One region of the Vibrio paucivorans genome, then DNA from elsewhere that is predicted to be linked to it. Evidence: predicted binding sites of a transcription regulator. Region 1 holds the regulator's gene; each other region holds the start of a gene.
The links. Region 1 encodes PurR, which represses purine synthesis genes. Its sites were predicted from a motif close to TNANGNAAACGTTTNCNTNA; they were not measured.

Region 1 (10,039 bases):
GTCCGCTGCTACGTAGTTAGTTGATTCAGTAATCAAGTGTTTAAACAGGTCGCGGTCAGCTTGAGTCGTCTTAATCGCTTCAAGCGTCATACGGTTTTCGCGCAGCGCTGATTCCATATCTTGGAACGCTTTTTTAACCCCACCGTTTTGCGGCAGTAAGTAATCACGCAATGAACGAGTAATCGCACTCGAAATACCACCGTATAGCGACGCCTCGATTAATCGATAGAACTTAGAGCGATCGCTACTGTTACGAAGTTTCTTAGGTACTACACCGTATTCGAACATTTGCGCGTGGTAATCCACAATAGAGCTAAATGCTTTGAAGTGAGCGCCTTCGTACTGACTAACAGATTCTTTGACTTCGTTGATCTGGCGAACACGTGCATGGTTGTCAGAGACACTTTCTATAAGTACGTCTGTCGGTTTTACATGACTTGGTAAACCTTGGATAACAAACGGCTTAATATCGACCTTTTTATCACGGCCCGCCACTTGCTGTAGCTTTACGGCAAACAATAGGCGTTGGTTACGTGAGTTCACTACATCCAGAGCCGCATAACACGCGCCAGGCTGCAATTTACCGTATAGGCCTTTATCTCGAGATGCCTGAGAGCTCCCAGCTTCCGTCGTATTGCGGAAATGAAGCAAGCTTTGGTCAGGTATCAGTGCCGTAATGAAAGCCGCCATTGTGGTTGACTTACCTGCACCATTACCACCTGACAGTGTGGTCACCAGTCCATCGATATCAAAGGTACGTGCAAAAAAGCCGTTCCAGTTGATCATGGTTAGCGATTGATATTTACCACGTTCAATCATGCTTCACCTTCTTCTAAATCTGTTTGCTCGTTCAGCGCTTCTTCGTCTTGATTATCTTGTAGAAGGCTACCTTGGCTCGGCTCTTGGGTATGAACTACCGCTTCACCGTCGCGAATCAGCCTTAGCTGCGCTTCGCGCATATCATCACCCACGCGTACGTCAGCACCGAAGCGGAATACCGCTTCACTGATTCGGAATTTGCCCGTTTCACCAATATGGATGATCATGCCCAGACGGCGTAGACGACGAAGTGAAGTTCGCACTTTTTCGAACAGTTTTTCTTTGTCGAGATCAGAACCAGTCGCACGGTTTGTCACCAGCTTCATGAGCTTTTTCTCATCAGCCAGCTGAAGCAGTTCGTCGTATAGCTCTTGGTTAGTGAAGATACCTTCGTGAGCCAAACGCTCGGGGCTTAGGTATAAGAAACACAATACCTTGCCAACCAACATGTCGAGTTCAGACAGCACACTGCGGCTTATCAATGACGTTGAGCGAGGTCGCAGGTAAAAGAACCCTTCTGGTGCTTTCACCAATTCGGAGTTGTAACGCTGATAAAACAGAGCCAAGTCGGTTTCAAAATCAGACAGCAAAGCGTGATTATCTAAGTCTTCACTTGAGATATGACGTCCTGCACGTAGAGCACTATCTAACGCTGGGAAAAGAGGGTTAGAGATCGCTTTTACCAGATTATCTGGCATGTATTCATTAGTATCGGTCGATGACATTTGCTTGTACCTTTGCGCCAAAATCGTTGATTGCTTGCCAGTCTGGTTGAATCGCCTGGTAGTCAGATTCGGAGTAACCTAAACGCACAGCTTGGTCGACAACAATTCGCGCTAAATCAAAGTGATGAGTTCGAGGGTGCGACGCGAGGTAATCACGCAAAACGCTACCTAGATCGATTGGTGCGCCCTGCTGCTTATGTTGCTGCAGCATGCCACCAATTCGCTCAGAGAGCTCATCATTGACTTGTTGAAATTCTTCGTATTCCACTTCAAGTGGGACTTGTCCGGTTACTTCATCGTCCCTAAGAACGAGAGCTTCATCTCGGAGGTCGGTCAGTCGCTCGGCATCTGCGTAAGTCAGATACCAAGGTGTATCAAAGTAGTCGGTAACGGATTGTCTTAATCGTTGGCTAAACGCACGGTTTTTATCCATATCAATCGCAGTACGGATAAACTTGTGTACGTGGCGGTCATAGCCAATCCATAAGTCGATAGCTTGTTGACCCCAGCTTGTAATACGGTCGAGCTTCATTTGTAGCGCAAACAACGTTTCGCCAATGAAATCCAATTCCGTATCACCATAGACAATTTCTTGAATGTCTAAAATCTGAGTTTGAAGCTCATCGCCCGCAGCCTGTAAGGTATCTTGCAGCTCTTTGAGCGTCGATGACGTCTCAGACAGCAAGGCCTCACAGTTATTGATAGCGTCGCGCCAATCTTTGTTCAGTAGTTCAGCAATCTGATCTTTCACCGATTGCTGTTGCTCGTCCATCACTCGCTGGTTCAAATCGATTTGATCAAAGATCTCACCTACCGAATATTTAAGAACGCCATATACATTCTTTTTCCAGTGTCCAGCTGTCCCGCCTTTTTGTGCAGCTTCAATCGCTTTCGACATTTCATCGGCGACCATAGACAACTGTATCGACAGCTTTAACTTAGAAAATTCACGGTGGCGTACATAATAATCGGTAATACCGATTGCCAGCGGGGATAAACGATAAATGCTTGCACCATCAGTCACTTCACTCGTGAAGCGGCTGATTAGGCGCTGCTTAACCATTTCATTGATGGCGTTGTTTGCACGAAATGCCGAAGCATCACCCGTGTCTTCAAATAAACGAGTGACGATGGTAAACGCATCATGCAGCTCACCTTCACCAAGCTCTTCATCAAACCTTTCGTTACTCAGAACCGCAATCGAAATCAAAAATGCAAGTCGTTCTGTTGTGAGGTTCAATGAAAAATCATGCTGCTTGACCCAACCAACTAGTTCATCAATTGGTTGCTCGGCAGCATTGAGAGTCATCTCACTCATTGCTCATCCTGTTGTTCTTTCTTTTTCGCCCATACGTGTATGTATCGGCCTAATGAGAGGTATGGCTCTTGTCTACACAGTTGTTTTTCGAGTGCCAACACGTCTTCTAATTGGTAGTCACCCATGTACTGCATATTCCCGATGTAGTCACTGAATGAGCGAATTCCCGACTTGCCGCAAATTTCAAACCCGGCATCTTCAATCCATTGATAGACTTCTTCAGGTTTTAAGCCTTTTTGCGGCTGAAGTTTAAATCTTTTTCTATGTGGCATGCCCTCTAATACATGAGGGATATTGCCACATATGACATTCTTGTAGACCAGACCATGATGGTTATAGAACATGACCGAAGCGACACCGCCTGGTTTCACTTGTTCTAGTACCGTCTCTAAAGCAGGCTTTGGGTCAGCTAACCATTCCATTACCGCGTGAAACATCACTAAATCGACAGCACGATCTAAGTGCTCTCCTATCTTTTGGACAGGCGAATGGATCAGGCGATACTGCTCAAGTAGGCCGTTTTTTGCAATATCCTGCTCGGCTAGTTGCAGCATTTCCGAAGATAGATCACATAATGAAATCTGGTGTCCGAGCTCAGCAAGTTTTTGAGACATTTGTGCCAAACCACCACCAGCATCAAGCACGGAGAGAGGTTTTTCATCAGCGTTCAAGCGTTCAAGAATTTGCTGAAGATCTTCCCAAACAATGACTTGGCGGATCTCTCCTTTGTCTGACCCGTAAATATTTTTTGCAAATTTGTGGGCAATATCGTCGAAATTACGGTCTTCAGTCACGGTGGTTGAGTTATCATAGCTAATCGTGCTGCTATTCTGTCATAGGAATGGTAGGAATAAAGAGGGTTTCTCTTATTTTTATTATCAAGTGGTGTTTTTTCGGACTATTTCTGTATGTTTGAGCTGAAAAAGATTATTTCATCGATGCTTATGCCGTTACCAGCCATGTTAATCCTTGGCTTTTTAGGCTTAATGCTCATCATGTTTACCGCAAAACGAAAAACAGGATGTTTTGTTGTTCTCTTCTCCTTTATCGGCATTTTCCTGATTGCCTTTCAACCTGTATCAACACGTTTACTCATGCCAATGGAAAGGCAGTACTCCGCTTTTCTACCCATTGATGAATCCGTTGACTACGTAATGGTGCTTGGCAGTGGGCACGTAGTTGACGATCAAATTCCACCGACTTCTGAGCTAAGCCGTACCGCGCTAATGCGATTGAGCGAGGGGATTCGTATACTGCGCATGTACCCAGGCTCTAAACTCATCCTTTCCGGTTATGCGGGTGGCAGTGAGTTTAGCAATGCTCGTATGATGGCAAAAGTCGCCTTGGCACTCGGTGTGTCTAAGTCTGACATTATCTTGCTAGAAACCGCGCAAGACACCTGGGAAGAAGCCAGACAAGCCGCTGCTTTTGTTGGTCAAAAGCGTCTAATCCTAGTCACATCGGCCAGTCACATGAAACGCGCTTTGAACGAGTTTAATTCTGCTGGGATCAAGCCTCTTCCTGCGCCGACAAACTACCTTGCTCACAGTAACATTACTCAGCCATGGGAAAAGTACACCCCTAGAGCGGTCTACCTTGAGCAAACTGAACGTTACTGGCATGAGACTCTTGGTCTCATCTGGCAGAGCTTAAGAGATATGGCATCAGATTACGAAGAGCGTGCTCTGCAATCCGAAGAAACTTCTTTGTAGTAAGCCATAATAACGCACACTAATCTGATAGATATTAAAAAGCCGAAGTCATCACTTCGGCTTTTTCTTTATTGCTCAAACGACATAGCAGGCAGTCGTTAGTCACCAGCAAACATATAACCTTCACCGTGTACGGTCACAAATATTTGTGGATTCTTAGGGTCGAACTCCATCTTGGCGCGCATTCGACGAATAAGTACATCGATAGTACGGTCGTTTGGCGCATCGACTCGGTGACTGATCATATTCAGAATACGCTCTCTACTTAGCACCTGATTTGGGTGTGACGACAACGCTACCAGCAACTCATATTCTGCTTTAGTGAGCTTAACCGGCTCACCATTTCGGCTCAATGCGCGGCGCTGAGTGTCAAACGTCCACTCACCAAAGCGAACGACATTGCTGTTTTTGTCATTAGTTTCCACTACAGGCGAAACGTTGCGAGCCGCTGAAATTCGCCACAGCAGGTTTTTCACACGAACCAACAGTTCGCGCAGTTCAAAAGGTTTAGTAACGTAATCGTCGGCGCCCATTTCGAGCCCAACAATTTTGTCTATGCTATCCGTGCGCCCTGTCACCAGAATGATTCCAATATCTGACTGGCTACGTAACTCTCTTGTCAGCATCAATCCATCACCACCCGGCAAATTGATGTCCAACATCACTAAGTCGACAGAGTTTTCTTCCAACGCTTCTCGCATTTGCACGCCATCTTCGGCTTCACTAACGGTGTAACCTTCATTTTGAAAGTATCCCACTAGCTTGCTGCGAGTAACAGCATCATCTTCTACAACTAATACGTGATAGCTCATCTAGACCACTTAATCTTGATTTCAGGTTAACTTTAACAACACTATTCTATTCATAATCAGTAACAATTCTAGAAAATGCTACTTCAAAAGTAAGAAAGGTGATTTTTTATTGATTCAAAACAACCTTAGACTCGCTATTCATATCTCACTATATCTCTCTATTTTTATTCACACATGTAGTTACCGCTATTCATCTTTATTAGTTAAACTAAAGACATACCTCGAATTGGAGCTAAAACAATGCAAGAAACAAAAGCATTTAACGAAAAAAGAGCTGAAATATACTGGTGGCTATCTAGCTTATTTGCTAAAGAACTGACCGAAACGGATATTGAACAGTATCAAACCCCAGAAATTCGCTCTTTCCTCGCAGGGCTTGGTGAAAATGAAACTCTAAAACCGTCTATCGACAAGATGACTGACGCGCTCAACCGTCTAAATGACCGTGAAGACGCACAGTTAGAGCTCTCTGCAGATTTCTGCGACCTATTTTTGAAATCAGACAAAGAATCCGCTTTGCCTTATGCGTCTATGTACATCGGTAAATCGGGTCTATTGAATGACGAGCCCGCCAAAGAAATGGCGTCATTAATGGCTGAACATAGTATTGCTGTCAGCGCTTCACTTAACGAGCCAGCAGATCACATTGCGATCGAATTAGACTTCCTTGGTAACTTGATTATTCGCTCTAACGAACTTGAACAAGAACAGCACCTTGATGATGCACTGCTCGAACAAGAAAAGTTCATCCGAGAAAAGATCCTTTCTTGGGTTCCACAATTTTCGACCAAGTGTCAGTCACTCGATGAATTCGGCTTCTACGCTGCGGTAGCATCTCTATTAGTGTCTTTCCTAGAGCTAGATTGCCACTACCTCGCCGGCGAGTAATTTCACCACTCCCTAGCTAGCGACAAAATCGTCAATTGTAGTGATAGATCACTGCTATTGACGGTTTTTTCATTGCTTGCGCCACGTTTGAGGTCTAGAATCGTGACCGCAAACGATTAAAAATGAAATTGACTCAGTTTCCTGGGTAGAAATACGAACCGCTGGCTAAAAGCGGTTTTTGTGTTTTTACTACTTTGATGTAACCATTAACTAGGAGCTGACAATAATGATTGCTGCGGTGAGCCAAGGGGTAAGCCAGTATATGCAGCAGTTCTCAATAGGACAGAACCTTATGGCCACAATTAAAGATGTTGCTCGCTTAGCTGGCGTATCAACTACCACTGTTTCCCATGTAATCAACAAAACTCGCTTTGTTGCTGAAGCAACCCAAGAAAAAGTGATGGAAGCAGTTAAAGAGCTTAACTACGCTCCAAGTGCCGTTGCTCGTAGCTTGAAATGTAATACGACCCGTACCATCGGCATGTTAGTAACTCAATCAACTAACCTATTCTTCTCGGAAGTAATCGATGGTGTTGAAAGCTACTGTTACCGCCAAGGCTACACGCTCATTTTGTGTAACACCGGTGGCATTTACGAAAAGCAGCGTGACTATATCCGCATGCTAGCTGAAAAGCGCGTAGATGGTATTTTGGTCATGTGTTCTGACTTAACTGAAGAGCTACTAGAAATGTTGGATCGACATGCCGATATTCCAAAAGTAATCATGGACTGGGGCCCTGAAAGCTCTCAAGCCGATAAAATTATCGATAATTCGGAAGAAGGTGGCTACTTAGCCACTAAGTACCTTATCGATCGTGGTCACACAGACATTGCTTGCCTAAGTGGCCACTTTGAGAAAGCAGCCTGCCAAGAACGTATCCAAGGATTCAAACGTGCTTTAGGTGAAGCCAATCTATCGGTTAACGAAGATTGGATCTTAGAAGGTAACTTTGAGTGTGATACCGCTGTGCTTGCCGCAGATAAAATTGCAGCAATGGACCACAAACCAACTGCCGTATTCTGTTTCAATGACACCATGGCATTTGGCTTGATGAGCCGTCTACAACAAAAAGGGATTCGAGTACCAGAAGATATGTCTGTTATTGGTTACGACAATATCGAACTTGCTGAGTACTTCTCTCCTCCGCTAACAACGGTCCACCAACCGAAACGTCGCGTGGGTAAAAATGCCTTTGAGATCTTGCTAGAGCGTATTAAAGACAAAGAACACGAAAAGCGTGTCTTTGAAATGCATCCAGAGATTGTTGAGCGTAGTACCGTAAAAGACCTGACTAAATAGTTAGCAAGATTAATAACCTATGTGCTTTACGTGGTAGTTCAGAGATACGCAAGGCGCATAGCTTAGTCTTATTTATGGAACACATATCACATTTACAACATCCAAATGTGATACTTATTCAGATTTTTAATTACTCTTGAATTAGAAGTCACGCACAGGGCAAACCATTCGAAAGTTTGGGACGCAAAGCTTCCGGCCTACGGCATTTACTTGCTATGGTAGCGGGGTTGCCGATGGCAAACTATGCATACACAACTTTACTCCTTACTGACACAGTTTCTGCATTTTTTTGCTAACCTCTCGGACCTGATTTGGTGGCGTATTCACATACACCGAGAATATACAGCATGGACAAACCAGTACTAAAAGACTCAATGCGGCTGTTTGAACAACTAGGCCGTGTAAAATCCCGTTCAATGTTTGGCGGTTTCGGCATCTTTGTTGACGAGACAATGTTCGCTCTTGTTGTAAATGATAAGTTGCACATCCGAGCAGACGATTCAGCCGCAAAAAAATACAAAGGACAAGGCTACGAGCCTTATGTATATAAGAAACGTGGATTCCCTGTCGTTACAAAATACTTCGCATTGCCAGACGATTGGCAGGCAAACCCAAAAGCTACGCTCGATGAGGCCATTGCAGCTCTTAAAGCAGCAAAGGTTGAAAAAGAGTCTCAAGCTCAGTCGAAACCGAATCGACTAAAAGATCTTCCAAACCTAAGACTAGCGACCGAAAGGATGCTCAAGAAGGCAGGAATCGAGTCTGTTGAGCAATTGGAAGAAGCTGGCGCGGTAGAAGCATTTAAAGCCATTAAGCAGTCCCATACTTCGGATGTTGGTTTAGAGCTTCTATGGGCACTTGAAGGGGCAATTAAGGGGACTCATTGGTCAGTCATTCCACAATCGCGTCGTGAAGAGTTGGCTAATCGACTCAGCTAACCCAAGAAAAGTTCATAGAACCGGCACTCTGTGCCGGTTTTTTTGTATCTGCTGAAATTTTCTTTCCACTTAACCTGTCTTAATTCAAACAGTTTCTTGATACTAGGCGAGAATTCGCCACCAATCTCTCTGCAAGTACTTTATCTACTTTTATACTAAGAAGACATAGCAGGTAGAGCGGCCAACGTATCTTTAGGTCGGAGAATAAAAAATGAACAAAAAGCTAGTATTTGGCGTGGTATTCGTCGCACTGATTATTATTTTGGCCATGAATTTTGGTCAATACTTCACGCTTGAAAACGCTAAAGCACAGCAAGAAGCTTTAGGTAGCTTTATTGAGCAAAACTTCCTCATTGCAGCGATCAGCTACTTTCTGGCTTACGTCGCCATCACCGCTTTTTCAATTCCAGGAGCTGCTGTCGTCACACTGCTAGGCGCTGCATTATTCGGTTTTTGGACCAGTCTACTGCTGGTTTCATTTGCCAGTTCTATTGGTGCTACCCTCGCGTTTTTAAGCTCACGTTACCTATTGCGTGACTGGGTACAAAATAAGTTTGGCGAGAAGCTGCAAGTCATCAACAATGGTGTAGAGAAAGACGGCGCATTTTATCTATTTTCGTTAAGGCTTATTCCCGTATTCCCTTTCTTTTTGATTAACCTTTTAATGGGCTTAAGCCCAATTCGTACTAGCCGCTTCTACTTGGTTAGTCAGCTAGGTATGCTACCCGGCACAGCAGTTTATCTAAATGCTGGTACTCAACTAGCCCAAATTGACAGCCTATCAGGTATTGTTTCGCCAACAGTGTTGATCTCTTTTGCCCTACTCGGTGTTTTCCCTATTATCGCAAAATGGATCATGGCCAGAATCAAAGTGTCCCCTAAAGCACACAATGGAAACGCTTAATGAATATCTTCACTGCCTCCAATCCCGTTCAAGCTCATATCTTGTGTGAACTTTTACGAGCAGAAAACATTCCCTGTGAAGTTCGGGGAGAGGGGTTATTTGGTTTGCAGGGCGAATTGCCATTTGGAGAAGATTCTGCCCCATATGTATGGCTTCTTGAAGCAGAGCAGCTTAGCAAAGCCAAATCAATCGTAGAGGGCTTTCATAACAAAGAAGCATCCAGTTATGCCACCTGGGTGTGTAATAGCTGCCAAGAAGACAATGAGGGGCAGTTTGGAGCATGTTGGAAATGTGGCTCGCCTCAAGCGGAAAAGGTCGGCAACAAGTAAAGTAATTAGATTAGGGTCTGTTGACCTTTCGAGCTGTTTTTTGCAGCACTTTGTGGGAAGTTCATACAAGGCAAAGGCTTTAGAAATGAACCACAAAGGCTGCCCGAAGGGTTCGGCTAAAATCGTTTTATGCTTTGTTGAAGACTATTTGCTTAGAATGACTAGGCTACACAGTCTTCGCCTCGCCTAAAACGATTTTATCTCGAACAAAACTTAATCACGAAAGATCAACAGACCCTCGTAAATAAAAAAACACACTGCCTATGCAGTGTGTTTTTTTATGAATTCGATGGA
Region 2 (10,039 bases), 430 kb from region 1:
ATTACGGTAAGTACTGTGGCAAAAACAATCCAAGCAATCCGAGGCATGAACGACTGCCTCCCAACTCAATCTCCACTGTGGCAAAAAGTGGAAGGTGCGGTTAAAAACGTCATCAGTGCATACGGCTACAACGAAGTACGTATGCCAATCGTTGAGATGACTCATCTATTTAGCCGTGCAATCGGTGAAGTGACCGATGTGGTTGAAAAAGAAATGTACACATTTGAAGACCGTAATGGTGACAGCTTAACGCTGCGCCCTGAAGGTACAGCAGGCTGTGTACGTGCTGGCATCGAAAATGGTCTGCTTTATAACCAAGAGCAACGTTTGTGGTACATGGGGCCAATGTTCCGCCATGAGCGCCCACAAAAAGGTCGTTACCGTCAATTCCACCAATGTGGTGTAGAAGTGTTTGGATTAAATGGTCCAGACGTAGATGCTGAATTGATCATGATGACGGCTCGACTATGGCGTGATTTGGGTATCGACAAGCATGTACGTTTAGAGCTGAATTCTATTGGTTCACTTGAAGCGCGTGCAAACTACCGTACTGCACTGATTGCTCATCTTGAACAGCATATCGATGTACTCGATGAAGACAGCAAGCGTCGTATGCACACTAATCCGCTACGTGTATTGGACTCTAAAAACCCTGAAGTACAGGCAATCCTTGGTGATGCACCACGCTTATCTGATTACTTAGATGAAGAATCAAAACAACATTTTGCAGGTTTGTGTGAACTTCTAGACGCTGCTGGTATCGAATACACGGTAAATGAACGTTTAGTGCGTGGCCTTGATTATTACAATCGCACGGTATTTGAATGGATTACTGAAAGCTTAGGTGCTCAAGGTACGGTATGTGGCGGTGGTCGCTACGATGGTCTAGTTGAGCAACTTGGTGGTAAACCAACACCAGCTGTTGGTTTCGCGATGGGTCTAGAACGTTTAGTTCTCATGATGGAAACTCTAGAACTAACAGAAGTTCGTCGTAGCGTTGATGTTTACATGGTGACTGCGGGTGAAGGTACCATGATGGCTGGAATGAAACTGGCCGAGCAACTTCGTGAGCAGGTTCCTGGGCTACGTGTTATGAACCATTTCGGCGGTGGTAATTTCAAGAAGCAATTTAAGCGTGCTGATAAAGTCGGTGCCGCAGTTGCTCTAGTGCTTGGTGAAAATGAAGTCGCTGAATCTAACGTCGTTTTGAAAGATCTCATTGGCGGCGATCAAACTACGTACTCTCAAGCTGAAGTAGCTGAGCAGTTAGCAAAATTACTGTAAGTTTTGGTCATAGATACCGAAATTTAAGAAATATTAAGAGGACAGGAAGTGGAACTCTACGATTCTGAAGAACAACAAGTTGAAGCGATTAAAGACTGGTGGAAAGAGAACGGTAAAGCCGTGATCTTTGGTGCCGTTATTGGTCTCGGTGGCCTATTTGGCTGGCGCTATTACCAGGATTCAGTTCTGCAAGGTCAAGAAGCGGCATCAGAAGCTTACACTAGTGTAATTACGTCGCTACAAACTCAAGGCGCAGACGCAGAAGCGAGCATTCAAACATTCATTGATGCGAACAAAGGTTCTGAATACTCTGTACTTGCTGCTCTTCAGTTAGCAAAAGTACAGGTTGAAGCGAATAACCTTGATGAGGCGCTTGCTCAGTTAGAGTGGGCTAAAGCCAACTCTAAAGATGACGCGCTTAAAGCTGTGACGTCTTACCGTATCGCTCGTATCCAAGCAGAGCAGCAAAACTATGATGGTGCTATCGCAGAGCTAGAGCTGATCAAGGATCCTAGTTGGGCTGGTCGTATTGCTGAGTTACGTGGTGATATCTCTCTGCGTAAAGGTGATGAAGCCGCGGCTTATGCTGCTTACACTGAAGCTCAACAGGCGGAAGATGCGAGTCAAACTCTGCAAATGAAGCTGGACGATCTAGCCAAGTAATAAGGGCGCTTGTTAATGAAAAAACTGCTTAGCAAAGTGCTTTTATCCGCTGCAACTATCGGTGTTTTAGCTGGGTGTGCAGGTGAAGAAGACACCATCATCATGGCGCCTGTGCCACAAGTACAAAGTGAGTTTACGCCTTCACAGCAATGGTCGGCGTCAGTAGGCGATGGTGTTGGACACTTCTTCTCTAAGCTGACTCCTGAGTACGCTTATGGAAAAGTGTTTGCTGCGAGTCGATTAGGCTTGGTGAAAGCGCTGAATCCAGAAATGGGTAAAACTGAATGGGAAGTCGATTTAGAAGAAGAGACATCGGCTCGACTTTCTGGTGGTATCACAGCAGCTTACGGTAAAGTGTTTATTGGCAGTGAAAACGGCCAGCTAATTGCGTTAGATGCTGAAACAGGTGAACTTGAGTGGCGTGTTGATGTAGATGGCGAAGTGTTGGCTGCACCTGTCGCTGACAGCAACTTCATTATGGTGAACACTAGCCGTGGCATGTTAATCGCTTTAGATCAAACTAGCGGTGAGCAGAAGTGGACTATCAGCACCGAAGTTCCAAACCTAACGCTGCGTGGAGATAGCACTCCAGCAACGGTATCTGGTGGTGTCTTCTGGGGCACAGCTAATGGTCGACTAGCGGCTGCAATAGTGGAACGTGGTCAACTCATTTGGCAACAGCCTGTAGGCATGCCTCAGGGGGCGACTGAAATTGATCGCTTAGTCGATGTTGATGCGTCTCCCGTTATTTTAGGCACAACGCTTTACACTGTTGGTATAAACGGCCAATTGATTGGTTTAGACCTTCGTTCTGGTAAACCAATTTGGAAACGTACTTATTCTTCCGCGACAGATCTAGCCAGTGATGGCAGTCGTTTGTTTGTCGTAACCGATAAAGATCATATTGCTGCTGTTGATGCGCGTAGTGGTACCGAACTTTGGAGTAACGACCAACTTGAGCACCGCCTGCTAACTGCTCCTGTAATAATCAATGGCTATGTCGTTGTTGGTGATACGGAAGGTTACTTGTACTGGATAGATCGTTCGAGTGGTGAGTTTGTCGCACAGCAGCTTGTTGACGAAAGTGGCTTTGCCGTTGGTCCTGTTGCTTTACCTGATGGTTACGTAATTACAACGCGCAATGGCGATGTAAAGAAACTGACGATCAAGAAATAATTTCGTGATACAATTCACATTCGGCTCCTGGTTGGAAACAGCTAGGAGCCGTTTTATTGAGATAAACTAAAGTGAATGTGGTTATAGGTAACGCCTGGCTTGTTAACGCTTGGCAGGATGCAAGTCGTTACCTATAACTACATAAGAAAGAATATTGTAGAGGTTGTTATGGTACCTGTTGTTGCTCTTGTAGGGCGCCCAAATGTAGGTAAATCTACGCTGTTTAACCGATTAACACGTACGCGTGATGCTTTGGTTGCGGATTTTCCAGGGTTAACGCGTGACCGTAAATATGGCCAAGCTAAGCTTGGTGAACACGAATTCATTGTAATCGATACTGGTGGTATCGATGGCACTGAAGAAGGTGTTGAAACTAAAATGGCTGAACAGTCGCTAGCGGCGATTGATGAAGCTGATGTGGTGTTATTCATGGTGGATGGTCGTGCTGGCCTAACGCCTTCAGACATCGCAATTTCGAACCATCTTCGCAAGATTGAAAAGCCATCTATGTTGGTGGTAAACAAAGTCGACGGTATCGATGCTGATGCTGCATCTGCAGATTTCTGGCAACTTGGTGTGGAAAACATGTACCAAATTGCGGCAGCGCACGGCCGTGGTGTTGGAGCATTGATCGATCGCGCTCTTAACCCATTTGCAGAAAAAATGGCGGAAGAGGCAAAAGGCGAAATCGAAGATTTAACTGACTTTGTAGACGAAGAAGAAGAGAAGCTCGATTACACTGAAGAAGAAGCTGAACAAGAGTTCAACCGTCTTCAAGACCAGCCTATCAAACTCGCCATCATTGGCCGTCCAAATGTTGGTAAATCAACACTGACTAACCGTATTCTTGGTGAAGAACGTGTGGTTGTGTATGACATGCCAGGGACGACTCGTGACTCTATCTACATTCCGATGCAGCGTGACGACCGAGAGTACGTGTTGATTGATACTGCTGGTGTTCGTCGCCGTAAACGTATTAATGAAACTGTAGAGAAGTTCTCAGTTGTTAAAACGCTTAAAGCTGTTGAAGATGCGAACGTAGTCCTTCTTGTTATTGATGCTCGTGAAAATATCTCTGATCAAGACTTAAGCTTGCTTGGTTTTGCTCTTAACGCTGGCCGATCGATTGTTATTGCTGTCAACAAATGGGATGGTCTAGACACTGATGTGAAAGAGCACGTGAAGAAAGAGCTGGATCGCCGCCTAGGCTTCGTAGACTTTGCTCGAATCCACTTCATTTCAGCACTGCATGGTACTGGTGTTGGTCACTTGTTTGAATCAGTTCAGGAAGCTTATAAGTCGGCAACAACTCGTGTAGGTACATCGGTACTGACTCGCATTATGAAGATGGCCACTGACGATCATCAACCACCAATGGTTCGTGGTCGCCGTGTTAAGCTTAAATATGCTCATGCTGGTGGTTACAACCCACCAATCGTAGTCATTCACGGTAACTTGGTAAACGATCTACCTGACTCTTACAAACGTTACCTAATGAACTACTATCGCAAGTCTTTGGAGATCATGGGGACACCGATCCGCATTAACTTCCAAAGTAGTGATAACCCATTTGAAGGCAAAACGAACAAGATGACGCTATCCCAAGAGCGTAAGCGTAAACGCCTAATGAGTGCGATGAAAGATCGTAAAAAATAGTAAACTGGCCCAAGTATCTACTTGGGCTTTTTTATGCCCATAAATTACAGAGTACCAACGCTATGATCTCTCCAACCATTACTCAATTTTGCCATCAAGTTTGGCAACTTGATTCCACAGTGCAGCTTGTCGAAAAGCAAGGCAGTGTTAGCTATGTTGTGGCAGATAAAACCCCTTTTCACCCTGTTAGCCATATTTGGCCAGATCATCCTGCTGATACCGGGAGACTGGTCGTTGGCGAGCAGGATGTCGAAGTATTCGATAGTTTAGTCGGTGCGATTGAGCTATCAACGGATCAGCTGTATGTTGACAAAGCGATCCCCGTAAAACGTGATAGTGATGGCTGGGTGTTCGTTGTAGTTCACTGCGTTCACCAAGCTATCGACTTATCAGTTGGGCAATTGATAACCTTGTGTGTCGATAAAGAGCGCCAACTAGCATTGAGCCGAGGCCATAGCGCAGGACATTTGGCTTATCTTGCGCTTAATAAGGTGCTAGCCGATGGCTACTGGCGCAAGGATGCGGATAGAAAAGACCCTCATGGTCACTACGATTTTAATAGCTATGCTCAAGAAACAAGCTTCGTAACCGAAGATAAATGTGTCGATAGCTATCGCTTAGGTAAAACACTGCGCAAAAGAGGGCTCAACAGTGCAGAAATGCTGCAGGATCTAGCAAGTATTGAATCTCGAGTTAATGCACAATTATCTGATTGGTTATCGTTATCTTCTACTGTTGAGATGCATTGTGATGGTGAAGCATTAACGGATTCTCGTTACTGGCGATGTAACTTACAAGAAGGAGAAATTGCCGAGATTCCTTGTGGAGGAACGCATGTCACCTCATTAAATGAGTTCGCTCGTATTACTGTCTCTCTATGTCAGATTGATGGACAGAACATTGAAATGCACACCGATGTAATTCCGACATAGCCCTAAAGCGATCTTTTTATTAAAATCTGTTTATTCTGTTCCGTGTGTTTATTTGTGGTTTTTTATATTGTTTAAAATCCAAAAACAGCACATGTAACTTATGCTTTCGGTGTGTGGTGATATAAATATTCTTTTTAGGGTAGATCGCTGATCAAATAGAATAAAGCGGATGATCATATAAAGATCATGGTAGGAGAATAACACTCAGTATAACTCATACTAGTGAACTATCACGGGACAAAATCAAGGAAAGTGACAATGATCTTGTTAGATAATCCCCGTATAAGTAAAAGTTAAATGACATTATAAAGGTGATGCGATGACTGAGAATCAATGCCCGAAGTGTGATAGCGAGTTAGAGTGGGATGGCGCTTATCACTGCGGATCTTGTTCTACCCATTATAAAAAAATAGGATATTGTCCTGAATGTAGTGCAGAGCTAGAGAAGCTACAGGCGTGCGGCTCGGCAAGTTACTTTTGCAATACTTGCAATGAGTTAAAGTCGAAGTCGAGAGTAAGCTTTGTGCTTCAGCCCATTTTAGCTCGTGACTAAGCTAGGAAGTGAAAACCTAGACCTAATCAGTTAACAGTGGAGTGTACTTCACCATCAGCAAGGCGGGTGACCAGTGTGTCGCCCATTTTTACATCTGAAGCACGTGTTACCACTGTCCCATGCTTATCTTGAGTGATGGAATATCCACGTTTTAACGTTGCCAAAGGACTAACTGTGTCAAGCTTTTCCGCGGCTAAAGCCAATTGATGTCGTGTATTGAGCAGCTTTCTATCCATAGCATCCAACAACTTTTGTTCTAGCCTTTGTAGGCTAGATTTTTGTTCGCTGAGCTTTGTAACGGGAGAGTGGAGCTGTATTCGATATTGTTGTCGTTGTACGGCCTGTTTGCGCATGGTGATGAAGTTGTTCATGCTTCGATGCAAGCGTTGTTCTAACTCGTCGAGTTGTTGGCTCTGGCGCTGTAGCTGATGGTTAGGGTGTTGTTTCTCTAAACGGTGCAGCAATGTTGCGTTGTGTTGACGCTGTTGGCTTAGGTAATAGCGAAGTGCGCTAACAAGCTTTTGATGTTTGGTCGCCAATGCCTGATCTTTATGGCTATTATCACGACTAACTAACTCAGCAGCGGCAGAGGGAGTAGGGGCACGCATATCTGCTACAAAGTCAGCAATAGTAACATCCACTTCATGACCGACAGCACTGATAATAGGAATCTGGCTAGCTGCGATAGTTCGAGCCAAGATCTCGTTATTGAAACACCAAAGATCTTCCAATGAACCGCCCCCTCGACCAACAATCAAGACATCACACTCGTTACGACTATTTGCGCAGCCAATTGCTTGAGCGATTTGAATCGCTGCGTCGTCACCTTGTACCGTTGTTGGATACACCACAACAGGCAGCGAAAGGTCTCTGCGTTTTAACACATCAAGAATATCGAACAGCGCCGCACCGGTTTTAGAGGTAATGACCCCAACACGGGTTGGATGCTCAGGGAGAGGGTGCTTGTTGGTTTGAGCAAAGAGTCCTTCCCCTGCGAGTTTCATTTTCAGTTCATCAAACTGTTGCTGCAGGCGGCCATCACCTTCTGGCTGCATGCTTTCAATGATCAGCTGATAGTCCCCACGAGGTTCATATAAAGACAAGCGTGCTTTTACTAGAACTTGTTTACCATTTTGCGGCTTGAAGGTTACACGTCTATTGTTGCCCTTAAACATCGCACACTTAACTTGGGCGCGAGAATCTTTAAGGGTTAGGTACCAATGACCTGAGACAGGGGCTGAAAAGTTTGAGATTTCACCAATTAGCCACACAATTCCCATTTCATTTTCAAGGAGTAAGCGGACTTCTGCATTGAGACGGGAGACAGTGAAGATATTTTGATTGGTCAGAGAAGACACAGCTAATCTCATAGACGTGAGTATGGAAGTTAGCGGCAATATAATACATATCAAGGGGGTAATTGCAAATAAAAAATAGAAAAATGTGTAGCCAAGCGATTTCGTTAGCCGTATAATCCGTCCGCAATATCTAATCCAAATGCAATGAAGTTGCCTTAATTTTGTTGCCCTCATTATGCGAAACGATGAGATTGGGTTGTTCTTTTTACTCCTCTAATTGTGAGATATTGCAAATGCTAAGAATTGCCAAAGAAGCGCTGACATTCGATGACGTACTACTTGTGCCAGCACACTCCACCGTTCTCCCAAACACAGCTGATCTTCGCACTCAGTTGACGAAAAATATCACCTTAAATATCCCAATGATTTCTGCGTCGATGGATACTGTGACGGAAGCTCGTCTTGCTATCGCACTTGCGCAAGAAGGCGGTATTGGTTTTATTCATAAGAACATGTCTATTGAACAGCAAGCAGAGATGGTTCGTCAGGTTAAGATTTTTGAAGCTGGTGTTGTAACCAACCCTGTGACTGTGAATCCTGATGCAACTATTGCTGATGTTGTCGCTTTAACTGAAAAGCACGGCTTTGCTGGTTTCCCTGTTGTTACTGAAAGCAATGAATTGGTTGGTATCATTACTGGCCGTGACGTTCGCTTTGTTACTGACTTATCAAAAACAGTTGAATCGGTAATGACACCTAAAGATCGCTTGGCTTCGGTAAAAGAAGGAGCAACTCGTGAAGAAGTGCAAGAGAAAATGCACGAAGCACGCGTTGAGAAAGTACTGGTTGTGAACGATGAGTTCCAACTAACCGGTATGATCACTGCGAAAGATTTCCATAAAGCAGAACGTAAACCAAACGCATGTAAAGATGAGCGTGGTCGTCTACGTGTAGGTGCAGCTGTTGGTGCTGGTGCTGGTAACGAAGAGCGTGTAGCCGCTTTGGTTGAAGCTGGCGTAGACGTTCTACTTATCGACTCATCGCACGGCCACTCTGAAGGTGTACTTAACCGTATCCGCGAAACTCGCGCAGCATACCCTGATCTCGACATCATCGGTGGTAACGTAGCAACAGGCGCAGGTGCTAAAGCACTTATCGAAGCAGGCGTAAGTGCTGTTAAAGTGGGTATTGGCCCTGGTTCTATTTGTACTACTCGTATCGTAACGGGCGTAGGTGTTCCTCAAGTTACTGCAATTGCAGATGCTGCTGAGGTGGCAAATTCTTACGGTATTCCAGTTATTGCTGACGGCGGTATCCGCTTCTCAGGCGACATCTGTAAAGCTATCGTAGCGGGCGCATCAGTTGTGATGGTTGGCTCTATGTTTGCGGGAACAGAAGAAGCACCGGGTGAAGTAATTCTTTACAATGGCCGTTCATACAAAGCTTACCGTGGTATGGGTTCACTAGGCGCTATGTCACAAGGTTCTTCAGACCGTTACTTCCAGTCTGACAACGCTGCAGACAAGCTAGTACCAGAAGGTATTGAAGGTCGTATCGCATACAAAGGTCGCTTGAAAGAAATCGTACATCAGCAAATGGGTGGTCTACGTTCAAGCATGGGTCTAACAGGCTCAGCGACTATCGAAGCAATGCGTACTCAAGCAGAGTTTGTTCGTATCTCAGGTGCAGGTATGAAGGAGTCTCATGTACACGATGTTCAGATCACCAAGGAAGCACCAAACTACCGTTTAGGCTAATTTTACTTGTTATTTTGTCCGAGAACGGCGTCGAAGATGCTCACTTATACTTATTAAGCTGCGCGTCTTCTCCTTGTTCTCGACCAAAATCCCGACGTAAAACGGGAACAAGAAATCTTACGTAAACGTTTGCTTTTTTCCTTGAAGCATTGATAAGAGGCGAGTAAACTCGCCTCGTTTTCATAACCTAGCTTATAAGACTGCCCAAAATGACTAAAAACATTCATGACCAACGTATTCTGATCTTGGACTTCGGTTCTCAGTACACTCAACTTGTCGCTCGCCGCGTACGTGAAATCGGCGTTTACTGTGAACTATGGAGTTGGGATGTAGAAGAAGCGGATATTCGTGAATTCAATCCAGACGGAATTATCCTTTCTGGCGGCCCTGAAAGTGTAACCGAACAAAACTCGCCACGTGCACCTCAATATGTATTTGATTCTGGTGTTCCAGTTCTAGGTGTATGCTACGGCATGCAGACTATGGCGGAGCAACTTGGTGGTAAAGTAGCAGGCTCTAACGAGCGTGAATTTGGCTACGCACAAGTAAAAGTATCTGGCGAATCTGCACTATTTAAAGATCTTGAAGCGACTCAAGATGTATGGATGAGCCACGGCGACAAAGTAGTAGAAATTCCAGCTGACTTTGTAAAAGTGGGCGAGACAGAGACCTGTCCGTACGCTGCAATGGCAAACGAAGAGAAGAAATACTACGGCGTGC
Region 3 (10,039 bases), 690 kb from region 1:
TCCTTTTGTGTAGATTCTAGAGTGTTTTAACCTACAGCTAGAAAGCAAAGAACATTCCAACACCGAGTTCGTTATATATCAGACACTTAAGTTAATTCTTACGTAAATCCAAGCAACTATTCATTGCTAACGAGCAATAAATTGCTCAAACTCCCTTTTATTGCCTAAATTTGTGGCTGTACTCACCCCACTATTTCCCTCCTTATTTGATGACTCTGTCAAAAAACCCTGATAGGTTAAAAACATAGAAGCATAAGGGGAAAAGGAAACAGGATGTTCGAGCAAGTCGTAAATATACTTTTTCCTGTTATTGCGCTTGTACTGGTAGGTTTTAGTGTAGGCCGGTGGCTCAAACCCGACTTTGCTCCAATCAATAGAATCAATATGGACGTTTTCGTCCCTGCTCTAGTTTTTTCTTCTCTTGCCAGCATGCCCTTGAGCACAAACGAATTACCGCTTATTTACGCTGCGCTGGTCGCCCTACTCCTACCAGGGCTAGTCATGCTGCCTATTTGTCGTCTTACAAAGCTAAACTACAAAGCGTGGACACCGCCCCATATGTTTAGAAATAGTGGTAACCTCGCCATTCCACTATTTACTTACACTTTTGGCGAAGCTGCACTAGCGCCCGCCGTTCTGCTGTTTGTTGTTTCAGCATGTATCCACATCACTGTTGGCCTAGCTCTGCTCAGCAACGGAAATCCTTTCAAGCAAATTATTAAGATGCCTGTATTTCTAGCAACTGCGCTGGCTATGAGTTTAAACCTTTCCGATATCGCCGTCTGGACACCACTTTACGAAGCAACTTCCTTACTGGGTCAGGCTGCAGTGCCAGTCATGCTTCTCGCCCTTGGTTCGCAAATGTGTAATTTGAGGCTGAGTGGCTTAAAGGTTGGGATCTTGTGTTCGTTGCAATCCCTATTTACCGGTATGATTTCATTCGCCGTTATTTACTACCTAATCCCGTTACCGACACTCCAACTACAAATGATGGTGCTGTTCGCCATGCTGCCTCCCGCAGTAATGAACTACCTATTTGCAGAACGCTTCAACATCGAACCTACCAATGTCGCTTCAATGGTCCTATTTGGAAACTTTTTCGCCATATTCTCACTACCAATTTTGCTTGTTTTTGCACTCTCACTGTAAATCCCATCTCCTCTAAGAGAAATAACTGTACTTCTGCCCTACGCTTACTAATAAAAAAATAAAGTGAGCAAATGGAGTGAAGCATGAGTAAACCCGTGGTAGCCGATACTAAACCCATCAAAGTTGAACTCGTTGAAGGTCAGGATTATTATTTTTGCGCCTGTGGCCGTTCCAAAAAACAGCCATTTTGCGATGGTTCACATGCCGGAACAGACTTCAAACCTAAAGCATTTACGGCTGAAGAAAGCGGCGATGCTTATCTATGCCAATGCAAACACAGCGCGAATACGCCTTTTTGTGACGGTTCACATAAACAGTTCTCTGCTGATGCAATTGGTAAGGAAGGGCCGGGAGTTCAAACAACTGCAGGCGATATCCCTATCGCAACCGCAACAACCGAAGAACCAACCGTTGAGTTTATTCATCAACTAGCTCGTGAAGGCTTATCCAAGTTAGGCCACCACGGCCCTATGACATCCATGGGAGTGCCCAGACATACACTCCCCCATTGGGACGACATTCAGATTATGGTCGCACAGATGGCAACTAAGCCATTATTGGAACATGAACCAGTAGCAACAGAACTTGTCATTGGCCCCCAAGCGAGAAAACCTCTTACTTTGAACATTCCACTTTTTGTTTCCGACATGAGCTTTGGCGCTTTGTCTGAAGAAGCGAAAATATCATTAGCCAAAGGCGCAGAGCTTGCTGGAACTGGCATTTGTTCAGGAGAAGGCGGCATGCTACCCGAAGAGCAAGCCGCCAATTCACGTTACTTCTATGAACTTGCAAGCGCTCAGTTTGGTTACGACGAGTCAAAATTGAAGAACGTTCAAGCATTCCACTTTAAAGGCGGACAAGGAGCCAAAACTGGTACTGGTGGACACCTTCCAGGAAACAAAAATATTGGCAAAATTTCACAGGTTCGAGGCATACCAGAGGGTGAGCCAGCTATCTCCCCACCGACATTTAAAGACTTACACACCGCTGCAGACTTTAAAAAATTTGCCGATCGGGTCAGAGAAGTGACCGGGGGTATTCCTATTGGCTTTAAGCTAAGCGCTAACCATATTGAAGAAGATATTCAGTTTGCCTTGGATGCCAGTGCTGATTACATCATCTTAGACGGTCGCGGTGGTGGTACTGGTGCCGCGCCCGAAATGTTCAGAGATCACATCAGTGTCCCAACAATACCCGCCCTAGCAAGAGCGCGCCGCTACCTTGATCAGCAAGGTGCATCCGGGCGTGTCACTCTCATTGCGACAGGTGGTTTAAGGGTGCCGATGGATTTTGTCAAAGCAATGGCATTAGGGGCAGACGGCGTGGCGATTTCGAACAGTGCTATGCAGTCTATTGGCTGTGTTGCAGCAAGAATGTGTAACACCAATAACTGCCCAGCAGGCATTGCGACTCAGAAGGCTGATTTAAGGCAACGACTCAACGTAGAAAAAGCCTCTAATCAACTTAAAAACTTTTTCTTATCTTCTGTAGAACTGATGCAAGTGATGGCTAGAGCCTGTGGGCATCACCACTTAAACCAATTTAACTCGAAAGATCTTGCTACTTGGAACACAGATATGGCGCGCTTGTCCGGCATCAAGTATTCAGGGTTGGAAAAACTGTGATAGTTTCCAGTACATTAAGTGCTAAAGGGAACACAGCATGATTCAGTTTCAGCGCCTACTGATGTCATTAATCGCAACGAGCAGTTTTGCCCATGCAAATGGGCAAGCTGATTCACTTCTGATCAATGCAAACATTTATGGGCACCCAACAGCGAACAGTGTAGCCATTACGCAGGGAAAAATTAGCTATATTGGCAGCGCAGATGGCGCTGCGACACTAAAAGGATCAGAGACTGAAATCATTGACCTCGGCAATGCATTCTTGTTACCCGGGTTCATTGATAACCATAACCATGTGTTTGAAGCAGCTTCCGAAGCTGGTGGTAGTTGCGAGTTATTAGAAGGAGGTACTCTTTCCGAACAGGTTCCTTATCTAAAAGATTGCCGGGATATGAGCCCAACATCTGGTTGGATTACTGGGTACGGTTTTACTATCGAAAGCCTCCTTTCCAGCCAAGACGAAACTACACCTCTGGAAGTACTAGATTCTCTTTTCCCAAATCAACCCGTAGTGTTCATGGAGCAGACGTCTCACTCCATGTGGGTGAACTCTTTAGCATTTGAGTTATCTGGGTTTAACCATGAATCAATCGACCCGCCGGGCGGCAAAATTCTTAAAACAAAATCTGGAAAATTCAACGGGATATTACTCGATAACGCTGGTGATATAGTGATGGAAACCGCGTGGAATTCCCTGCCTAATCAATTTGACCAAAGTTACCAAGGGTTAATTGCGGGGTTGGAGGAAGCGGCCGCTCATGGGATCACAACCATAGGTGATGGCCGGCTGTACTGGAAACGCGGTTGGCTGGAGGTTTGGAAGGCCGCGGAAAAGTCGGGGGACTTAACTGCACGTGTTTCACTTCGCCCATGGATTTATCCAGAGGTAGGTAAGAAACACCAACTTGAGTATCTAGAGAGTATTTACACTGATGACCACTCAAATCTTTTGTTGGTGAATCAGGTCAAAATGTACAGCGATGGCATTTTAGTCAATGGTACAGCAAAAGTGCTAGCCCCCTATCTGACGACTTACATCCCAAATCAACCTTACGGCCTTAACTATATTTCACCCAAAGATATGACGAACTGGCTCTCAGAATTAGCTCAGATTGGGTATAGTGCACACATACATGCTATTGGTGATGGCGCGGTCAGGGAGTCCCTAAATGCAGTTGAAGCCATGAGGGAAAAGGGTCAGCAGCAACGTTATACTTTAACTCACGTTGAACTTGTCGATAAGGCCGACGTCCCTCGTTTTGCGAAGCTAAATGTGACTGCCGATTTTCAAGTGGGATCAGATTATGTCGCCTACAACGACCATACATGGGCAGAGGCGATCATTGGGATTAAGAAAGCCAAGTCGATGATGAACCTGAGTACCATGTTCGATCATCAGGTTAATGTTACTTTAAGTAGCGATTGGAATGTGCATGACATCAACCCGCTGGTAGGCATTGCCAATAGCATGAAAATGAAACCCTATGGACTACCTGATATCAATGCCGCTATCGACGCCTACACCATCAACGCCGCCTATAGCCTTGGCTTAGAAGAACTCACTGGTTCCATCGACCTTGGTAAATCGGCAGACTTCGTGGTGCTCAGTGACGACATTACTAAAATGCGACTAGAAAGCATCCCTAATTCCCGTGTCCTAATGACGATCCTTCAGGGTGATATCGTGTTTGATAATCAAGATTAGCTCCCCCCTCGTCAACATCCGGAAATAACCTAGCCTCTACCTGCAATAAACACTTACGCAAACGTTTGCTTTTTAGGGAAACTTAAGTATCATGCCTGCAAATTTACTATTCCCCTTTCAAAGTTTAAGGATTTTGTATGTTTGGTACTGCTACCCGTAAAAGTGCAACTCGCGTGCTGCTGCTTGGTTCCGGTGAATTAGGCAAAGAAGTGGCGATTGAATGCCAGCGTCTCGGCTTGGAAGTTATCGCCTGTGATCGCTATGAGAACGCACCAGCCATGCAAGTTGCTCACAGCAGTTATGTACTCGACATGCTTGATGGAGAAGCTCTGCAAACTATCATCGAAAAAGAGCAGCCGGACTATGTTGTACCTGAAATCGAAGCCATCGCGACAGACAAGCTGGTAGAGCTAGAAGCGAAAGGCCTTAACGTTGTTCCTACTGCAAATGCGACCAAACTCACCATGAACCGTGAAGGTATCCGCCGTTTAGCAGCAGAAGAGTTGGAACTGACTACTTCTCCATACCAGTTTGCTGACAGCTTTGAACAATTTGCTGCCGCTGTTGAACACGTAGGCATTCCATGTGTATGTAAGCCGGTCATGAGCTCTTCAGGTAAAGGCCAAAGTGTCATTAAATCTGAAGACGATATTCAAAAAGCATGGGACTACGCACAAGAAGGCGGACGTACGGGCGCAGGCCGAGTTATTGTAGAAGGTTTTATCGACTTCGATTACGAGATCACTCTACTTACTGTACGTGCCGTGGATGGTGTTCATTTCTGCGCGCCTATTGGTCATCGTCAGGAAGATGGCGATTATCGTGAATCATGGCAACCGCAGGCGATGTCAGACATTGCACTCAAAGCTGCGGAATATACGGCAGAGCAAGTCGTCAACGCATTAGGTGGCTACGGTATTTTTGGCGTCGAGCTATTTGTTAAAGGTGATAAGGTCATCTTCAATGAAGTTTCCCCTCGCCCACATGACACTGGCCTAGTCACACTCATTTCTCAAGATACCTCTGAATTTGCGCTTCATGTGCGAGCTTTCACAGGAATGCCAATTAACACGATTACTCAGTACGGACCTTCTGCATCTGCAGTTGTACTTGGTGAAGGTAGATCTAACAACATCCAATTCGATGGTATGACAGAGGCCTTAGCCGCACCACAAACTCAGCTGCGCCTTTTTGGCAAACCAGACATTGATGGCCGCCGTCGACTTGGCGTATCTCTAACACGCCGAGCATCAATCGAAAAAGCGGTAGAAGATGCCGTGGAGAGTGCAAGTAAAATCAAGGTTATCTACTAAAATAAAAGGGCTGATTAATCAGCCCTTTTTCATTCCATTGTGCCGTCCCGAAATGTGTTTACACATTAAGAACGAATTATGACAATAGACGAGAACTAGTCACTCTCAATTAGCCACACCTCTTCCGCAAAACGGCTCAACACTTTGTTTTTCGGTGGGATTGCGTTTTTATCGTCGCGATTTAAGTTCGTCACCTTATAGCCTTCGAACAAGGCTTCTATCTCTGCTTTAGGTACACTGAATGGAGGCCCCGACATTTCATCTTGCGGGTAATCTAAAGTAATCAGCAAGATGCGCCCTTCCGGCTTTAGCAACCCTTTGATTCTTTCTGCGTATTCGACGCGCATATCTTCAGGTAGAGCAATCAGCGCTGCGCGATCATAGATGATATCCGCACCTTGCAATGGCGCAGTGAAGAAGTCTCCCGTATAAATCGACAGTTCATCAAACTGATACAGTTCATGCTGCCCATTTAATGTGGTGACGGTTGGTGTATAAAAGTGCTCGGAGAAAAATGAACGTACAGCAATATTGCTTAGTTCAATGCCTTGAACCTCATTGTGTTTAGTCGCAAGCCATACTAAGTCTTCCGACTTACCACACAGCGGCACTAACACATTACTCTCTCTAGTAGGACGAGTGGCTTGCCAAAATTCAATCAGTAGCGGATTTACGTCTTCTAAATGGAAACCAATTTGGTTCGCTGCCCACTTATTGTGCCAAAATTCTTGGTCTCTCATTGCTGTACTCTCTTGTTGACCGTTGTGGACATAGCCTAACGGAAAATACCTCATCACCCAAGTCGATTTAAAGATGAATAGAACCGTTCATTTTGTATTAATCTTCGTTGGTTATAATTGCTTACAAGTTATGAGTGAACTTACTCACTATATGTCACTCAAACTAGTGTGAAATCAATATGTGATTGAGCGCAAGAATTTAAAATACTCGGGTGTTCAGAGGTTGTTTTGCTAACTTTGAACCCCATAAATTGAATAGCAACTCTTATTTGTAATGTTATTGGCGTCCTTTAAGTACTCCTTTTAACCATGACACTGCAAGTTAAGGAGAGTGAATGAGCTTATTTCTTCGTACTACAGCACTGATGCTATTGGTACTAAGCCGTGCACCTGCATTCGCAGCGATTCCAACCGCCCCAAGTGGTGAGCAAAACCGTTCTACGACAAGCCAGAACGAAGTCTGCTCTAAGCTATTCAAACACAGCTTGAGCGGTCTTTACGGCATTCAATCAACCGATGTTACACCTCTTCAACCGTATTCTGATTTCGATATTCTTTACAGTAAAGCTCACCAAGCTCAGCATGAGCTAGAAACTATTTGCAAAAGTACTGCGCTACTGACTTCTACTGATGCCTATTTCGCTGGTGTTAAATCTCAAAAGCGTGCAGAAGAAAAAATTCAGCATGAACTTGGCGGTAAACCAGAGCGAATTACAGACTTAGCTCGCGCAACAATCGTTGCTGACGATGTGGCAAGTTTAATGGAAGTTTATGAAGTGCTTAACCGAGAAACAACTGTAGTCAAAGTGAAAAACCGTTTTAAAAAGCCAGGTGATTCAGGCTACCGTGACTTAAACTTGCTGGTTCAACTTCCGAAAACCGACATCATTGCAGAAGTGCAGCTCCACTTAAAAGCGATCGCTGATGTTAAAAATGGTCCAGAGCATGATTTATATGAAGTAATTCAAACCATTGAACGTAAAGCGGCGGCTGAAAACCGAACCTTTACTGAGTTTGAACAAGCTCAAATCGCCAATATGCGCCGTGAGTCTCGCGAACTATACCAAAACGCGTGGCAACCTTACATCACCACTCACTTACAAGCAGCATAGAAACGAAAAGCGGCCTACTGGCCGCTTTTTTATGCGTTTTCGCTGTCATCCTAAGTCACTAGAACCAAGTAGCAGAGACAAAAAGACCACGCGCTGCGTGGTCTATTGCTTGGGCTACTTCTCAACCTTAATGTTTTCTACTCGGGCTTTTAGTTTTTGTCCCGGTCGGAATGTCACTACTCGTCGAGCAGAAATCGGAATGTCTTCACCAGTCTTAGGATTTCGACCCGGACGTTCATTTTTGTCACGAAGATCAAAGTTACCAAAACCTGACAGTTTTACCTGTTCGCCACTTTCGAGTGCCTTACGGATTTCTTCGAAAAACACTTCAACCGTTTCCTTGGCATCCCGTTTACTGTATCCAAGCTTTTCAAACAGGTTCTCAGCCAATTCGGCCTTTGTGAGCGCCATAAAACTTCCCTCAAAGCTGTGTTAAACATTGCTGTCTAAACGACAGCGCCAAAGCATTTCGCCTAGCCAATCAACAACATATCGGCTTTACCTTGGAAAGTGTATGCCAAGCTTCTGATTTTCGCCAACTTTTTTCTTGGGCGATTGTATATTAGCCAACAAAAACAACCACATAACCACACAATAATTCAGTATAATATACTCACAATACTCTGATTTCACTGCCATTTTCAGACCATTCCTCGGCTACTAATACATATATCAGCAAAACACTCTTGCAGACTTTGTAGCAATATTTTTTTGCCTAGTTCACAAATAAATACTAAAAACCTTAATAAATCAGTAAGTTGATGCTGACTTTAATATTAGTGTTGTTTCAGTTATATTCCTTTCACATTACGACATTTTATGCGTTTCTTTTGGGACCTCTAGGTACTTACGGCCATGACGACAATTTACCAAATTAGTGACTGCCATTTAGGTGATGAAACAAGTTATCGCAACCTTGCCCGTGCTCTCAAGCTGGCTCAAGACGATGCTGAATGTACACATGTTCTTCTCACTGGTGATATTTGCTGTGGCCCCAATGTAGGAAGTTACAAAAAGTTAGTTCGCTTCATCGATGAATACATACAAGACAAAGTGATCATCGCAATCGCAGGTAACCACGATGATGATCTGCTAATGAGAGTTGAGCTAAAGGGCTCTTCTATTTCCATGCCCAGCAAAGCCAATATATCTGGCCGACAATTTCTATTTCTTAATTCCAGCAATAAACCAATCGATAATACTCATCCGTTGGGTTCGGGGCGTTTGAGCAACCGAGATTTTGCAACGTTAAAAAAGCAACTTCGAAAATCGACTAACCCTGTCGTGGTCATTCACCATCCTATTATTCGAGTGGGCTCAGAATGGATGAAAGCAATTTGCTTGGAAAACGATAATGAAGTTTTCCAAGCACTTCAGAAGCATCAAGTTAAAGAGGTCATATGTGGCCATGGGCATGATGAGATTGTAGAAATGCAGCAAGGTGTGACTCAATATATGGCGCCTTCCACCGCATATGGATTTGATCATTCCGTCGAGAAGTATAATCGAACAGAAAATATTGGAGTCAGCAGAGTTGTGGTTGCCCCAGACAGACTCCATTACCAAGCCATTTGTTTATAGGCACCAACAGGCGACCTGAAAGGCTTGAAATAAAGCGAGAGCCATAAAAAAACCCTGCCGATTGAGCAGGGTTTTTACTATCTAATCAGAAATGATTAGTCACGCAGTGACGCACCGAACTTCTCAGATACGTGAGCAACAATAGCGTCAACCGCGCCAGCGATGTCTGCATCTTCAAGCGTGCGTTCTACTGACTGTAGTGTCAGAGCGATTGCTAGGCTCTTCTTACCTTCTTCAACGCCTTTGCCAACGTAAACGTCGAACAGTTTCGCGTCTTTCAGGAACTCACCACCTTGCTCTAGACATGCAGCAACGATGTCGCCAGAAGCCACTGCTTCATCTACAACGACTGCGATATCACGACGGTTTGATGGGAACTTAGAAAGCTGTACTGCTTCTGGAATCACTTTAGTGTTGATTGCAGACCATTCCACTTCGAATACGATAGTACGGCCGTTTAGACCAAACTTGCGCTCAAGCTCTGGGTGAACAGTACCGATTACACCTACTTGCTTACCATCAACGATGATTGCTGCAGATTGACCTGGGTGAAGTGCTGGGTTCGCTGCCTTATCTTCAGCAGAAAGTGCTGCGAAAGAGTAAGCTGCTTCGTTAGCTGTTAGCTCAAGAACCGCTTCTAGGTCGCCTTTCAGGTCAAAGAAATCAACTGTGTTAGTTTCGATGTCCCAGTGCTCTTCGCTGCGAGTACCTGCGATAACACCTGCAAGCATAGGCTCTTGGCGCATGCCGTTTTCAGCAGACTCACAAGGGATGAAACGTAGGCCGTATTCGAATAGACGAACACGTGGTTGTT

Region 2: guaB (IMP dehydrogenase) is a predicted target of PurR. The motif match lies at 7,710-7,729, and genes of this name have one in related genera.
Region 3: purT (formate-dependent phosphoribosylglycinamide formyltransferase) is a predicted target of PurR. The motif match lies at 4,533-4,552, and genes of this name have one in related genera.

What each region holds. Positions count from the first base shown of each region.
Region 1 covers NZ_CM133230.1:1,087,630-1,097,668, reverse strand. The annotation lists gene mukB (chromosome partition protein MukB) at 1-819, opposite strand, end outside; gene mukE (chromosome partition protein MukE) at 816-1,544, opposite strand; gene mukF (chromosome partition protein MukF) at 1,525-2,862, opposite strand; gene cmoM (tRNA uridine 5-oxyacetic acid(34) methyltransferase CmoM) at 2,859-3,656, opposite strand; gene elyC (envelope biogenesis factor ElyC) at 3,771-4,574, shown strand; gene torR (two-component system response regulator TorR) at 4,673-5,386, opposite strand; gene torD (molecular chaperone TorD) at 5,627-6,274, shown strand; gene purR (HTH-type transcriptional repressor PurR) at 6,567-7,574, shown strand; cyclic di-GMP riboswitch class I at 7,723-7,809, shown strand; gene ACXABW_RS05195 (TfoX/Sxy family DNA transformation protein) at 7,922-8,512, shown strand; gene ACXABW_RS05190 (TVP38/TMEM64 family protein) at 8,724-9,416, shown strand; gene ACXABW_RS05185 (putative signal transducing protein) at 9,416-9,745, shown strand; gene ACXABW_RS05180 (alpha/beta fold hydrolase) at 10,007-10,039, opposite strand, start outside.
Region 2 covers NZ_CM133230.1:656,990-667,028, forward strand. The annotation lists gene hisS (histidine--tRNA ligase) at 16-1,284, shown strand; gene ACXABW_RS03160 (YfgM family protein) at 1,333-1,947, shown strand; gene bamB (outer membrane protein assembly factor BamB) at 1,963-3,123, shown strand; gene der (ribosome biogenesis GTPase Der) at 3,292-4,779, shown strand; gene ACXABW_RS03175 (alanyl-tRNA editing protein) at 4,842-5,711, shown strand; gene ACXABW_RS03180 (zinc ribbon domain-containing protein) at 6,031-6,264, shown strand; gene xseA (exodeoxyribonuclease VII large subunit) at 6,291-7,622, opposite strand; gene guaB (IMP dehydrogenase) at 7,856-9,319, shown strand; gene guaA (glutamine-hydrolyzing GMP synthase) at 9,529-10,039, shown strand, end outside.
Region 3 covers NZ_CM133230.1:1,781,643-1,791,681, forward strand. The annotation lists gene ACXABW_RS08220 (AEC family transporter) at 274-1,149, shown strand; gene ACXABW_RS08225 (glutamate synthase-related protein) at 1,233-2,774, shown strand; gene ACXABW_RS08230 (amidohydrolase) at 2,812-4,479, shown strand; gene purT (formate-dependent phosphoribosylglycinamide formyltransferase) at 4,617-5,792, shown strand; gene ACXABW_RS08240 (thiopurine S-methyltransferase) at 5,888-6,532, opposite strand; gene ACXABW_RS08245 (RelA/SpoT domain-containing protein) at 6,868-7,644, shown strand; gene ihfA (integration host factor subunit alpha) at 7,759-8,055, opposite strand; gene ACXABW_RS08255 (metallophosphoesterase family protein) at 8,500-9,225, shown strand; gene pheT (phenylalanine--tRNA ligase subunit beta) at 9,321-10,039, opposite strand, start outside.